DNA from 4 places in the Streptomyces sp. NPDC025784 genome. Region 1 is predicted to be linked to each of the others. Evidence: riboswitches for the same ligand, from Rfam matches in the RefSeq annotation. Region 1 holds a riboswitch; each other region holds the start of a gene.

Region 1 (3,210 bases):
CCGGTGGGCGGCCGAGTCCCGGCTGGTGCGCTCCCCCCTCACCTACGGGGAGAAGGTCATCGGCAGTCGGCGCGGCCACACCGGGCACCAGCACCTGCCCTGGGTCGCGCTGGACACCGAGGCCACCGAGGAGAGCGGCGAGGTGTACGGATGCGCTCTCGGCTGGTCGGGGTCCTGGCGGATCGCCGTGGCGCAGCTGCCCGACGCCCGGGTGCAGATCACCGGCGGCGCGGGGTACGACGACTCGGGGCTGCTGCGCCTGGAGGCGGGGGAGTCCTTCACCACCCCGGTCTTCGCCGGACTCTGGAGCGCCGGCGGATTCGGCGGGGCGAGCCGGACCTGGCACGCCTACCAGCGGGAGCACGTCGTCCCGGACGCCGGCCGGGACCGTCCGGTGCTCTTCAATTCCTGGGAGGCCACCACCTTCGACATCGCCGAGGACCAGCAGATGGCGCTGGCGCGGCGGGCCGCGGAGATCGGTGTCGAGCTGTTCGTGGTCGACGACGGCTGGTTCGGCGCGCGCACCGGCGACCGGGCCGGGCTCGGCGACTGGACGCCCAACCCGGACCGTTTCCCCGCGGGGCTCAAGCCGCTCGCCGACCATGTCCACGCGCTCGGCATGGAGTTCGGGATCTGGGTGGAACCGGAGATGGTCAATCCGGACAGCGAGCTGTACCGCGCGCATCCGGACTGGGTCCAGTTCCAATCGGGGCGGACCAGGACGGAGTACCGCCATCAGCTCGTCCTCAACCTGGCCCGCCCGGACGTCCAGGAGTATTTGTGGGAGCAGCTCGACCGGCTGCTCTCCGGCGCGCCGGTCGACTATGTGAAGTGGGATTTCAACCGCTGCTTCACGGACGCGGGCTGGCCCGGCGAGCCCTATCCGCAGAAGCTGTGGGTCGAGCACGTGCGGGCCCTGTACGCCCTCCTCGACCGGCTGCGGGCCGCGCACCCCGGTGTCTCCTTCGAGTCCTGCTCCGGCGGTGGCGGCAGGATCGACCTCGGCATCATGGCCCGTACGGACCAGGTGTGGACGTCGGACAACACCGACCCGCTCGACCGGCTCGCCATCCAGTACGGCATCAGTCAGATCCATCCCGCACGGATCATGGCCGCCTGGGTCACCGACAGCCCGAACACCCAGCTCAACGGCCGGGTGAGCACCCTGCGTCCGCGGTTCGTGAGCGCGATGGCGGGGGTGCTCGGCATCGGCGGGGACCTGTCCGCGTGGAGCGAGGAGGAGCTCGCCGAGGCGCGGGAATGGATCGGCCTCTACAAGGAGATCCGCCCCGTCGTGCAGCGCGGGGACCTCTACCGTCTCCGCCCTCCGGAGGGCGGCCTGAGCGCCGTGCAGTACGTCCACGGCGACGAGACGGTGGTGCTCGCCTGGCTCCAGGCCCAGCGGTACGGCGAGCCGGCCGCTCCGCTCCGACTGCGCGGACTCGACGCGACACAAGGGTACGAATGCCGTGAAACGGGCGAAATCCATCGAGGTGCCGTGCTGCTGCACCACGGACTGCGGACGGGCCTGCGGGGAGACCTCGATGCCGTAGTCATCCGACTGTGTCGCATATGACCGTTCTGTCGAAATCAGGACCTTCGTTCCAACTGGCCCTGGATTGGGGAGCCGTGCGCTGGGTCGCGTGAGCAGCGTCATATTCGTGACGATGCGTCGCAGCCGGCTTTTCGCAACGCGCCCGTGTCCACGGGCTTGTTGGGCCGGGCAAAAGATCATCTCTTCACGGAGTGTGACGGGCATTTCCGACATGGATCAAGAAAGGTGGGCGCGCGAAAAAATCACCTGCTTGTGGCCGCGCTCTCGTCTCGCTTACGTTCGCCCTCACTCCGGACGGACGCCCAATCCTGCCGCCGGCCGGAATCCGCACACAGACCCGCACGCGGCAGGAGCGGGGGACCCAAGGTTCCATGCCTGTTCCGGTCTCCGGAACGGCTAGGGGTACAGCCACGCACACGCGTGGCCGGGCATCTCCAGCCCGCACCCGACAGCTCACCTCGCAGGCGCCGGAGAGGAACTCGTCATGCCCGCGAAGGGTAAGCACCGCCGTCCCAAGTCCCCCCGCTTCGCCCGCTCGATCGCCGTTGCCGGAACCGGTGGCGCCGCACTCGCGCTGCCCCTGCTGGGCGCCACGGGCGCCCATGCCGCGACCCCCGCCGCCGCCGCGCAGAAGGCGGAAAAGGTCGTGACCGCCGCTCCCGTCGCGGCGAAGAAGGTCGCCGGTACCAAGACCTACCGCGTCGAGGCCGGCGACTATCTCGCGAAGATCGCCGCCGAGCAGAGCGTCCGCGGTGGCTGGAAGAAGCTGTACTCCGACAACCGCTCGGCCATCGGCGGCGACCCGGCGCTGATCCACCCGGGTCTGAAGCTGGCGATCGGCGCGAAGGCCGTGTCCGCCGGGGCCACCCAGTCGTCCGCCCCGGCCGCGAAGACCGAGGGCGCCCCGGCCGCGAAGACCGCCGGCGCCCCGGCGCCCCAGGCCGCCGCGAAGAGCTCCTCCGGCTACACGCTGCCGGTCGCGGGCGGCAGAGTCGGCACCTCCTACAAGGTGGCGGGCAGCATGTGGTCCAGCGGCTACCACACCGGCGTCGACTTCGTGGTCCCGACCGGCACCACCATCAAGTCCATCGCCGCCGGAACCGTCGTCTCCGCCGGCTGGGGCGGCGCCTACGGCAATCAGGTCGTCATCCAGCACGCCGACGGCAAGTACTCCCAGTACGCCCACATGTCGGCCCTGTCCGTGTCCGCGGGCCAGGCCGTGACCCCCGGCCAGCAGGTCGGCCTCTCCGGCGCGACGGGCAACGTCACCGGACCGCACCTGCACTTCGAGATCCGCACCACGCCGAACTACGGCTCCGACGTGGACCCGGTCGCCTACCTGCGCTCGCACGGTGTCGCCGTCGGCTGACACCTCCCGCAGTCCCCGGCGCCCGCCGCTTCCTGCCACGGACGCCGGGTCCCGCTCCTGACGGCGGGACCCGACGTCCACGAGGCAGGACCGCCTCCGAAGGCCGGACCCCCGATCCCCGGGGTCCGGCCTTCGGTGCGTCGGCACGTCAATACGGCGCCACCGGTGCCGGATTGCGGTCCTCCACGTGCGGACTCGGTCAACGCTCCTGATCAGGGCCCTATTCCGGATTGACCAATACTTGACGAGTGTCTTATCTCACCATCCGTCAACCCTTCCTTACGGT
Region 2 (3,210 bases), on a different contig from region 1:
GCGACGCCGTGCCCGACCCCGGCCTCGGGGACACCCGGCGGTCCCGCCCGGCGGGCGCCGGGGAGCGTGGGGTCTCCTCCGTGCGGACCTTCGTCCGGGTGCTGCCCGCGCTGCTCGTCGTCGCCGGGGTCCTCTACGACTACCTGACCCCGAGGGAGTTCACCGCCGCCCCGTTCTTCACCGCCGCCCCGCTGGTGGCCGCGCCGCTCTACACGCTGCTGAGCACGGCGCTCACCGGCCTGCTGGCCGTCGTCGCCGTCCTCGCGGTCCACCTCAGGCTCGGGATCGTCATACACGTCGACGCGGTCACGGAAGTCGTCACCGTGGCGACCGCCGCCGGCCTGGCCGCGCTCATCAACGTCCTCGTGCGCCGCAGCGACGAACGGCTCGCCTCGGTCCGGGAGGTCTCCGAGTCCGCGCAGCGCGCGGTGCTGCCGGAACCGGCCGAGCGGATCGGCGGCCTGGAGGTCGCCGCACGCTACGAGGCGGCGCAGGCCGACGCGTTCATCGGCGGCGACCTTTACGCGGTGCAGGACTCGTCGCACGGCGTACGTCTGGTCGTGGGCGACGTACGCGGCAAGGGCATGGGCGCCGTGGCCGCCGTCGCCGTCGTGATCGGCGCCTTCCGGGAGGCGGCCGAGCAGGAGGCGACCCTGGAGGCGGTCGCCGGCCGTCTCGAACGGGCGCTGGCGCGCGAGGGCACCCGACGGGAGGGCCTCGACGCCTTCGAGGGCTTCACCACGGCCGTGCTCGCGGAGGTCCCGCACGGCGAATGTGCCGTGCGGATCCTCAACCGCGGCCATCCGCCGCCCCTGCTGCTGCACGCCGACGGCACGCTCGTCACGCTCGACGGCGGGCCGCCGGCACTGCCGCTCGGGATGGGCGAGCTGGGCAGCTGGCCCGATCGCGCGGTGTGCGAGAAGTTCCCGCACGGGGCGACGCTGCTCCTCTACACCGACGGTCTGTCCGAGGCGCGCGACGGGCGTGGGGAGTTCTACGACCCGGCGGCGCGTCTCGCCGGACGCGTATTCCCCGGTCCCGACGCCCTGTTGACCGTCCTGGCCGAGGAGGTCCGGCGGCACGCGGGAGGCGGCACGACGGACGACATGGCGCTGCTCGCCGTACGGCGTCCTTGATCGTTGTCACCGGGGGTGACCGGACCGTACCCCTCCGCATAACGACTGACACACCATCAGGAGAAGGTGTGTTTACGAGGTGCGGTCAACTCGCCCGGTTTCCGGCGGTGGTGCCCCCAAAGTCCAGGCCAAAAGCGTTAACGATCAATCCGAACGGCTTGGAATCCGGGGTCCGCGTCTATTAACGTTCGATAACGCAGCGCGGTCGTCCCAGCCGTCACAAGAGGCGGCTCCGTGCGCACGCGCCGAATCCCGCAAGGGAGCCGGGGAACCACCAACTTGGGGTGAATCGGGCGTTCTTCGCGGTCATATCCGTGAGGGACGCGCGTAGGAGACCTTCCTGCTCCGAACCCGTCAGCTAACCCGGTAGGCGAGAAGGAAGGAAAGGAGCGCGCCCACGTGGCGTCCAACCGGCCTGCCCAGCCAACCTCGTTCGCGCCGGACGAAACCCAGTCCATCGGCTACGCGTACGGCAACGACGAGGGCCCCTGGGAGGAGTGGAATCCCACCGCGGATTCCGTCCGACCCGTCCGCGGCCGGCACCGCGTCAGCAAGCAGCGCGGTGGAGGACTCGCCCGCAGCTCCACCGTCCTCGGTGTCGGTGTCATAGCCGCCGTCGGCGCGGGTGGCATGGCCACCGCGGCGCCCGGCAAGCCGCCGGTCTCGATCTCGCTGCCCGACCTCTCCTCGGTCACCCAGTCCGCCAAGGCCCTGATCTCCGACGGCGAATCCAGCGCGCCCAAGGGCTCCAGCACCCCGCTCACCACCGCCGGACTGACCAGCGCGGACGCCGCGCAGGGCAGCGCCGACGCCGGTGAGGCGCTGCGTGCCCGCATCATGCAGCAGGCCGAGTCGCAGCAGGACCAGGTCGACAGCGCGGCCCAGAAGGCCGCCGAGACCGCCGCCGCGAAGCAGGCCGCCGAGACCGCCGCCAAGCAGCAGGACGCCGCCGAGGCCAAGGCCGCCGCCGCCAAGAAGAAGGCGGAGGAGGAAGCCAAGGCCAAGGCCGAGGCGGAGCGCCTCGCCGAGCTCGCCAAGAGCTACTCGCTGCCCACCTCCTCGTACACGCTGACCTCCACCTTCGGTGAGGCCGGCTCCATGTGGTCCTCCGGCTACCACACCGGCCTCGACTTCGCGGCGCCCACCGGGACGCTCATCAAGGCGATCCACGGCGGCACCATCACGGAGGCCGGCTGGGCCGGCGCGTACGGCTACCGCACGGTCCTCACCCTCGACGACGGCACGGAGCTGTGGTTCTGCCACCAGTCGTCGATCAGTGTCACCGCCGGGCAGAAGGTCACCACGGGCGAAGTGATCGGGCGCGTGGGTGCGACGGGCAATGTCACCGGACCGCACCTGCACCTGGAAGTGCACCCCGGCGGGGGCGACTCCATCGACCCGATGGCGTGGCTGCGGGGCAAGGGCCTCAACCCCTGAGCCGACCGTCTCCACCCTTGCGCCGAGGCGCTCCGGCCCCGGGCTGAGGGTTTCCCCACCCGTGCCGAGGGATCCGATCCCCGGCTGAGGTGCTCCACCCTTGCGCCGGGGACCTCCCTTGGCTGAGGTGCTCCACCCTTGCGCCGGGGATCTCCCTTGGCTGAGGTGCTCCACCCTTGCGCCGGGGATCTCCCTTGGCTGAGGTGCTCCGCCCTTGCGCCGGGGACCTCCCTTGGCTGAGGTGCTCCACCCTTGCGCCGGGGACCTCCCCTGGCCGAGGGTCTCCGCCCTTGCGCCGGGGATCTCCCCTGGCCGAGGGTCTCCGCCCTTGCGCCGGGGATCTCCCCTGGCCGAGGGTCTCCACCCGACCCAGGGCCGCGCGCCCCGGGTCCACGGGTTTCATCCCGAGCCGGGGGGCCGGCCCCGCTGCGAGGGACTCCGCTCCTGAGGCACGACCGCACTTCCTCCGCCGAGGCGGCGCCACCTCCTCCGCGGCATCGGTCTCCGGCGGTCCTGACGACAACCCCCCGACGTCAGGGCTGCCGGTCGGGTGCGTTCGGGTGTCCTCGGATGCATGCGGAATACACCCATCCGGTACGGGTGTTGGGGCGAGGTATGACACCTCTCCGCAAGCTCG
Region 3 (3,210 bases), on a different contig from region 1:
CGCCGCTGTCCTGGCGACCATCTCCGGTACGACCGCGACCCCGAGTCCGGCGCTCACCAGGGCGCACACGAGCGCGTAGACCGGAGTCTCGACCAGCACCGCGGGGGTGGCCCCCGCGCGGGCGAGTGCCGCCTCCACGCCCTGCCGGGGCGGATGATTCGGAGCCATGCTGATCAGCGGCTGACCCGCGAGCTCGGCGAGCGGGAGCCGGGCCGAGCCGCCCGCCAGGATGTGCCCGGGGGCGGTCACCAGCACCAGCTCCTCGACCAGCACCGGTTCCAGACTCACGGACGACGGGACGGCGACGGGGGCCGCAGGCTCGTAGGTGTGTGTCAGAGCCAGGTCGACCTCGCCCGCCGCGACGGCCGCGACACCGGCGGGCGGCTCGTAGTCGGCGACCGCGAGCTCCACGTCCGGGTAGGTCCGGCGGAAGGCGCTCAGCACGGGCGGCAGCAGATGGATGCCCGCCGTCTGGAAGGTGCCGAGCCGCAGTGTGCCGCCGGACAGGCCGGCCAGGTGCGCCAGCTCGTGCCGGGCCCGCTCCATCTCGTCGAGCACCCGGCGCGCCCGCGTCACCAGCAGCTCGCCGGCGCCCGTCAGCCGCGTCCCGCGATGGGACCGGACGAGGAGCGTCGCGCCCGCCTCGCGCTCCAGCTTCGCCAGCTGCTGGGAGAGCGCGGGCGGGGTGTAGCCGAGCCGTTCGGCGGCCCGGGTGATCGACCCCGCCTCGGCGACCGCGACCAGCGCCGCGAGCCGCCTCGGGTCGTACATCGGACCACCCCGGATCTCGCCACGACCGCGCCGGTCTTAACGAATGCTTAAGACCGACCCAGAATATTCGACATACCTGCTGAAGGCCCGGCACAGGCAACCTGGGGTCCATGGACGCTCAGCTCATCGCCTTCACAGCGGTCGCCGCGGGCATGGTCGCCGTGCCGGGTGCGGACTTCACCGTCGTGGTGCGCAACGGCCTGGTCTCGCGCCGGGCCGGCCTCGCCAGCGCGCTCGGCATCGTCGGCGGACTGCTCCTGCACACGGCGCTCGCCGTCGCCGGGGTCGCCGCGGTGCTCACCGCCGTGCCGGCGCTCTTCCGGGCACTGCAACTGCTCGGCGGTGTCTACGTGCTCCGGCTCGGGGCGCGGACGCTGCGGTCGCTGGGGCGGTCGCGCGAAGAAGTCGTGGAGGCGACCGGGGGCGGCGCGCGTCCGTTGCGGCAGGGCTTCGTCACCAACGCGCTCAACCCGAAGGCCCCGATCACGTTTCTCAGCCTGCTGCCGCAGTTCGTGCCGGCGGGCAGTCCCGCGATGCCGCGGACCCTGCTGCTGGCACTGATCGTGGTGGTCCTGGGCCTGGTGTGGTTCCCGGCGGTGGCGCTCCTCGTGGACCGGCTCGGGCGGTGGCTGCGCGCACCGCGTGCCGCACGGGCCGTGGAGGCGGTCACCGGCACGGCACTGACGGTGCTCGGTCTGGTCCTCGTCCTGGAGCCCCTGAGGAGCTGAGCGCCCGCCTCACCGGCCGGGGCGGCGCCGCCGATCGCCTCGGCGGGACGCCGAGCGGGTCCTCGCGGTCTCCAGTCGCACGCCCTTCGGCGGCGGCGGCCTCGCGCCGCCGCCACCGAAGGGTGGATCAGCTCACCCGTCCGTACCAGACGCTCCTCGTCCAGATCTTCTGCAGCTTCACGACGTCCCCGGTCTTCGGGGAGTGCCAGATCTTTCCCTTCCCGGCGTAGATGCCGACGTGGTACACGCTCCGGCCCGAGTGGAAGAACACCAGGTCTCCGGCCTTGCGGTGCGAGGCCGAGATGTGGTGGGTCTTGTTGTACTGCGCCGCGGCCGTTCGAGGGAGCCTCTTGCCCGCCTTCTTGAACGAGTACAGGGTCAGCCCGGAGCAGTCGAAGCGACGCGGTCCGGCGGCCCCCCACTTGTAGGGGGCGCCCTTCTTGGATGCCGCGACCTGGAGTGCCTTCGTCGCCACGGTGGCCGCCTCGGCGTCGGGAGCCGCGCCCGGCACCACCAGGCTGCCGCCGACGGCGGCGATCGTCAGAGCCGAGGCCGTACCGGCCCGGGTCCACAGCGACGGGACACGATTGAGCGCAGTCATGCGCAACCCTTCGTCAGCCGCCTGTGAAGGATGACCTGTCGGATTCGGGCTGGCGAAGTAGCCCGGCCGCGTACTGCGGCTTCACCCCAAGGACCGCCCGGATCTCTCCGGCGGCCCGTCGTGCTGGGTCCTCCACTCCTGCCGATCCACTTCTGTCGACCGGACATCCGGGCGGCGGCAGGACTCGGCGTCCGCCCGGACCGCCCCGCCGCTGTGGCGGGGGCTTGTCGTCGCAAGGGATCTTCACGCATGAGAGTCGGAAATGCCGAGCGGAACCGGTGATTTGTGGCGTTACTCACCACTCACCCGTTCGGGTGGACACTCCTTTGTTCGGGCGGGTGTTGAGGTGCGCGACGACGCCCGTACCTGCAACGGAACGTCAAATTCAGGCTCATGACCACGCGTGTTGCGCAACTCGGGGACGTCGTACAAAGGACCCGCAGATACTCCAACGGGGGGTAATCCTTCTGGCCCGTTTGAAACCCGGGCCGGACGTCCCGCCCGTCGGCGTGCGTCGCGGCCCGGGCGTGCGTACCGGACGCGTGTCAACTTCCGGAGCAGGGGGGCACGGTGACCCGGGACGCGCGCCGCTCGCCGTCGAGCACGCGCAGTGCCTGCGCGAGCGTCGGGGCATGCACCTCGCTCTCGCCGCGCTGGTGCATCAGGGTCAGCGCGTCACGCAGCGCGGTCGCCTTGACCACCAGTGCCTGAGCGGCCCTCAGGCCTCGGTAGGTGTCGCCGGGGCGGGCCGGGTTGATGCGGCCGAGCAGGTCGACGACGTCGAGGTAGCGGTCGATCAACTCGGCCTCGGCGCGGGTGAGCGCGGGCAGCGGGGGCAGTTCCGGTGGGAGCATCGGCCGGTCACCTCCCGCCGGACGTGCTGTGCGAGCTCTTGCGGCTCGGGATGATCCGGTCGATCAGTCCGTACGCCACCGCCGCCGGTGCGTCGAGGATCTTGTCGCGTTCGATGTCGGCGGCGACCTGCTCCGGGCTCTGGCCCGTGTGCCGGACGAGCATCTCCTCCAGCAGTCCGCGGGTGCGGATCAACTCCTCTGCCTGGATGGCCAGATCGCTCGCCTGGCCCTGGACCGGTTCGGGCAACGACGGCTG
Region 4 (3,210 bases), on a different contig from region 1:
TCGTTCTTCAGGTTCGAGATCTTGGCGCTGAAGGACTTCGGCGGGAAGCGCTTGGGGTCGAGGTCCAGGTCGCGGCAGACCAGGGCCATCAGACGCTTGCTGTCGGCGGCGTCGTAGATCGAGAAGGACGACGTGAAGCCGAGCTTCTTGCTCTCGCGGCGCAGGATGCGGACGCAGGCGCTGTGGAAGGTCATCACCCACATCGCGTTGGCGCGCGGGCCGACGAGCTGCTCGACGCGCTCCTTCATCTCGCCCGCGGCCTTGTTCGTGAAGGTGATCGCGAGGATCTGGCCGGGGTGGACGTGCCGCTCGGCCAGCAGATGGGCGATCCGGTGGGTGAGCACGCGGGTCTTGCCCGAGCCCGCGCCGGCCACGATGAGCAGTGGGGAGCCGGAGTGGACGACGGCGGCGCGCTGATTCTCGTTCAGCCCGTCGAGCAGCGTCGCCGGGTCGACGGCAGGGCGGTGCGCGCCGTCGCGGTAGTACGCGTCCCGGGCCGGGGGCAGGTCGAAGCGGCCGCCGAACAGGTCGTCCGGAATGGGCTCCGGCGCCTCGTCCTCGGGCGGCGGCGGGGGCTCTTCCTCGTGGGCCCCGGAGGGCTTGAGGTCCGCCAGGAAGCTGTCGTCAAAGAGGCTGCTCATCGCTCTCCGAGTCTAGGCCGCCCCACCGACAACCGGCCGCCGCCCCGGAAAGTCCGCCCCGATCGGGGTGCCCGTCCGTCTCCGCGGTGCCCCAGGGAAGCCGATGATCTTCCCGGGCCGGCCTCCGCGAGCCCGGCCCCTCCCCGGCCCGCTCCCGGGCCCGCCGGCCCCATTCCCCGCCCGCGCCCGGCTCGTGAGTCCCTCGCGCCGCCCGCGTGGCTCCGTCAGCCCCGTGCACCGCCCACCTGGACTCCGCGAGTCCCGTGCGCTGCCCGGCCCCGGCCCGCGAAGGCCCCTCCCCGCCGCCTCCACCGTGACTGACATCACCTTCAGAACCCTCGCGGTGCGTGCTGCCCCCCTACCGAGAGCCCCTTCGCCTCCGTCACCCTCCAGAGCCTCCGGGCCACGATCGGTGAGAGCGACGCTTTTCATGGCCAAGGTCACGAAAATGTATCGGGCATATCGCACATCAACCTTCACAGCAGCCACACGAATTGGCTAGCGTGCCGCACAGGCCGCTCGACCCCCACCGGCGAACGTCGCCGGGCCGTGCGGCCTCCGCCGAATTCGGCCTGCCCTCGCGGCGGCCGGAACCGGGGACCCACCGACCTTGGGGTGAATCGGTCCAACTGCCTTGTGGGGCAAGGACCGTAGGGCAAACCTTCCGGATGCACCCGCCCGAACCCGACAGCTAACTCGGTAGGCGGATGACGGAAGGAGTCGCCTCTCTTGGCGTCGCACCGCAAATGGCGTCCCGCGGGTTCGCGTATGGCAGGCATACGTACCCCCGCTCTCGCGACGGCCGCCCTCACCTCCGTGGCCCTGCTCTCCCAGACGGCGAACGCGTCCCCCTCCGCCGAGCCCAAGCCGAGCCTCGAAGAAGTCGAGAAGAAGGTCAACGACCTCTACCACCAGGCCGAGACGGCCACCGAGAAGTACAACGCGACGAGGGAGAAGACGGCCAAGCAGCAGGAGCGCGTCGACGCCCTGCGCGACGACGTCGCCAAGCGCACCGAGAAGCTCAACTCGGCGCGTGAGGAACTGGGTTCGTTCGCGGCCGCGCAGTACCGCACCGGGGCCGCCGCTCCCGACACCGCGACCCTCCTGCTCGCCGACGACCCGCAGGACTACTTCGACCAGACCCAGCTGATGAACCGTCTCACCACCCGCCAGAAGGCGGCCGTAGACGACTACATCACCGAGCAGGCCGCCACCACGAAGAAGCGCACGGAGGCCGCCAAGAGCCTGGAGACGCTGTCCTCCTCGCAGGACGCGCTCAAGAAGTCCAAGGCTGACGTCCAGAGCAAGCTCACCGAGGCGCGTGACCTGCTCTCGAAGCTGACCGCGGAGGAGAAGGCCCGGCTCGCCGCGATCGAGAAGAAGAAGCAGGAGGAGGCCGCGCGCAAGGCGGCGGAACTGGCGAAACAGCAGGCCGCGGCCGAGGCTGCGCAGAAGGCGGCCGCGCAGGAGTCGTCGTCCGGCGACACCAGCACGGGCTCCACCGGCTCCACCGGCTCCACCGGCTCGACGACCACGGGCTCGTCGTCCACGGCGAAGGCGGACAAGGCGGTCGCCTTCGCCCGCACCCAGATCGGCAAGCCGTACGTGTGGGGCGCCACCGGACCGGACTCGTACGACTGCTCGGGCCTCACGCAGGCCGCCTGGAAGGCCGCCGGGGTCTCGCTCCCGCGCGTCACCTACGACCAGGTGAACGCGGGCACGACCGTCTCCCTCTCCGACGCGCAGCCGGGTGACCTGGTGTTCTTCTACGACGACATCAGCCACGTCGGCCTCTACATCGGCAACGGCATGATGATCCACGCGCCGAAGCCGGGCGCGTACGTGCGCGAGGAGTCGATCTACTACGACGGCACGTCGGCGATCCACAGCGTGGTGCGCCCGGCGTAGGCCGTCCCGCGGACGGCGCTCCGTGGCGGGCACACGCGCGTGGGGCCTATCGGGCGCCCCGCGCGCGTGCCCCACGGGCAACGCGCCCGTCGGTCCATAGCATCGTCCGCATGCCAGCCTTCTCCCAGCTCCGGGCCTGGTGGGCGGAGCACCCGCCCGCCGCCGGTGCCGCCGTGATGGCCACGGGCATCGTCTCGGTCGGGCTGTACATGGCCGACCACGAGACGCTGTCCCGTGTCGCGCTGGTCCTGGCCTGCGTAGCCTGGGTCGGGCTCGCCGCGGACTTCGTCCTGCGGCTGCTGCGGGAACGGCCGCGCTGGGTGGGAGAGGCATACACGCCGGCCGGGCTCACCGCCGTCGCGGCCACCACCGTGCTCGGGACACGCCTGACCGCCCTGGGACGGCAGGTCGCCGCCGAGGCCCTGCTCGCCCTGTCGGCCGTGCTCTGGCCCGTGCTGCTGTGGTGCGTCGTACGGCACTGGAAGCACCGGATGCCGGGAGGCGTGTTCCTCGTCTGCGTGGCCACGCAGGGGCTCGCCGTGCTGGCCGCCACGCTCGCCGCGGCCGTCGGCCCGGAGTGGCTCGCGCATGCCGCGCTGGTGCTGTTCTGGCTCGGTCTCGCGCTGTACGGGGTGGCGTACGCGCACTTCGACATCCGCGA

The links. A riboswitch is a leader RNA that binds a small molecule or an ion and turns the genes downstream of it on or off. The one in region 1 is predicted to bind cyclic di-AMP.
Region 2: it holds a riboswitch for cyclic di-AMP, as region 1 does, so the genes downstream of both, ACZ4IF_RS09605 (M23 family metallopeptidase) here and ACZ4IF_RS07320 (peptidoglycan DD-metalloendopeptidase family protein) in region 1, are expected to answer to the same signal.
Region 3: it holds a riboswitch for cyclic di-AMP, as region 1 does, so the genes downstream of both, ACZ4IF_RS23570 (C40 family peptidase) here and ACZ4IF_RS07320 (peptidoglycan DD-metalloendopeptidase family protein) in region 1, are expected to answer to the same signal.
Region 4: it holds a riboswitch for cyclic di-AMP, as region 1 does, so the genes downstream of both, ACZ4IF_RS32815 (C40 family peptidase) here and ACZ4IF_RS07320 (peptidoglycan DD-metalloendopeptidase family protein) in region 1, are expected to answer to the same signal.

What each region holds. Positions count from the first base shown of each region.
Region 1 covers NZ_JBVHMN010000002.1:279,006-282,215, reverse strand. The annotation lists gene ACZ4IF_RS07325 (alpha-galactosidase) at 1-1,576, shown strand, start outside; cyclic di-AMP (ydaO/yuaA leader) riboswitch at 1,862-2,035, shown strand; gene ACZ4IF_RS07320 (peptidoglycan DD-metalloendopeptidase family protein) at 2,040-2,924, shown strand.
Region 2 covers NZ_JBVHMN010000003.1:24,079-27,288, reverse strand. The annotation lists gene ACZ4IF_RS09610 (PP2C family protein-serine/threonine phosphatase) at 1-1,136, shown strand, start outside; cyclic di-AMP (ydaO/yuaA leader) riboswitch at 1,370-1,524, shown strand; gene ACZ4IF_RS09605 (M23 family metallopeptidase) at 1,536-2,573, shown strand; gene ACZ4IF_RS09600 (aldo/keto reductase) at 3,189-3,210, shown strand, end outside.
Region 3 covers NZ_JBVHMN010000010.1:243,376-246,585, reverse strand. The annotation lists gene ACZ4IF_RS23580 (LysR family transcriptional regulator) at 1-771, opposite strand, end outside; gene ACZ4IF_RS23575 (LysE family translocator) at 882-1,499, shown strand; gene ACZ4IF_RS23570 (C40 family peptidase) at 1,627-2,100, opposite strand; cyclic di-AMP (ydaO/yuaA leader) riboswitch at 2,104-2,268, opposite strand; gene ACZ4IF_RS23565 (hypothetical protein) at 2,646-2,954, opposite strand; gene ACZ4IF_RS23560 (ATP-dependent Clp protease proteolytic subunit) at 2,962-3,210, opposite strand, start outside.
Region 4 covers NZ_JBVHMN010000018.1:34,286-37,495, forward strand. The annotation lists gene pcrA (DNA helicase PcrA) at 1-641, opposite strand, end outside; cyclic di-AMP (ydaO/yuaA leader) riboswitch at 1,191-1,362, shown strand; gene ACZ4IF_RS32815 (C40 family peptidase) at 1,371-2,549, shown strand; gene ACZ4IF_RS32820 (tellurite resistance/C4-dicarboxylate transporter family protein) at 2,660-3,210, shown strand, end outside.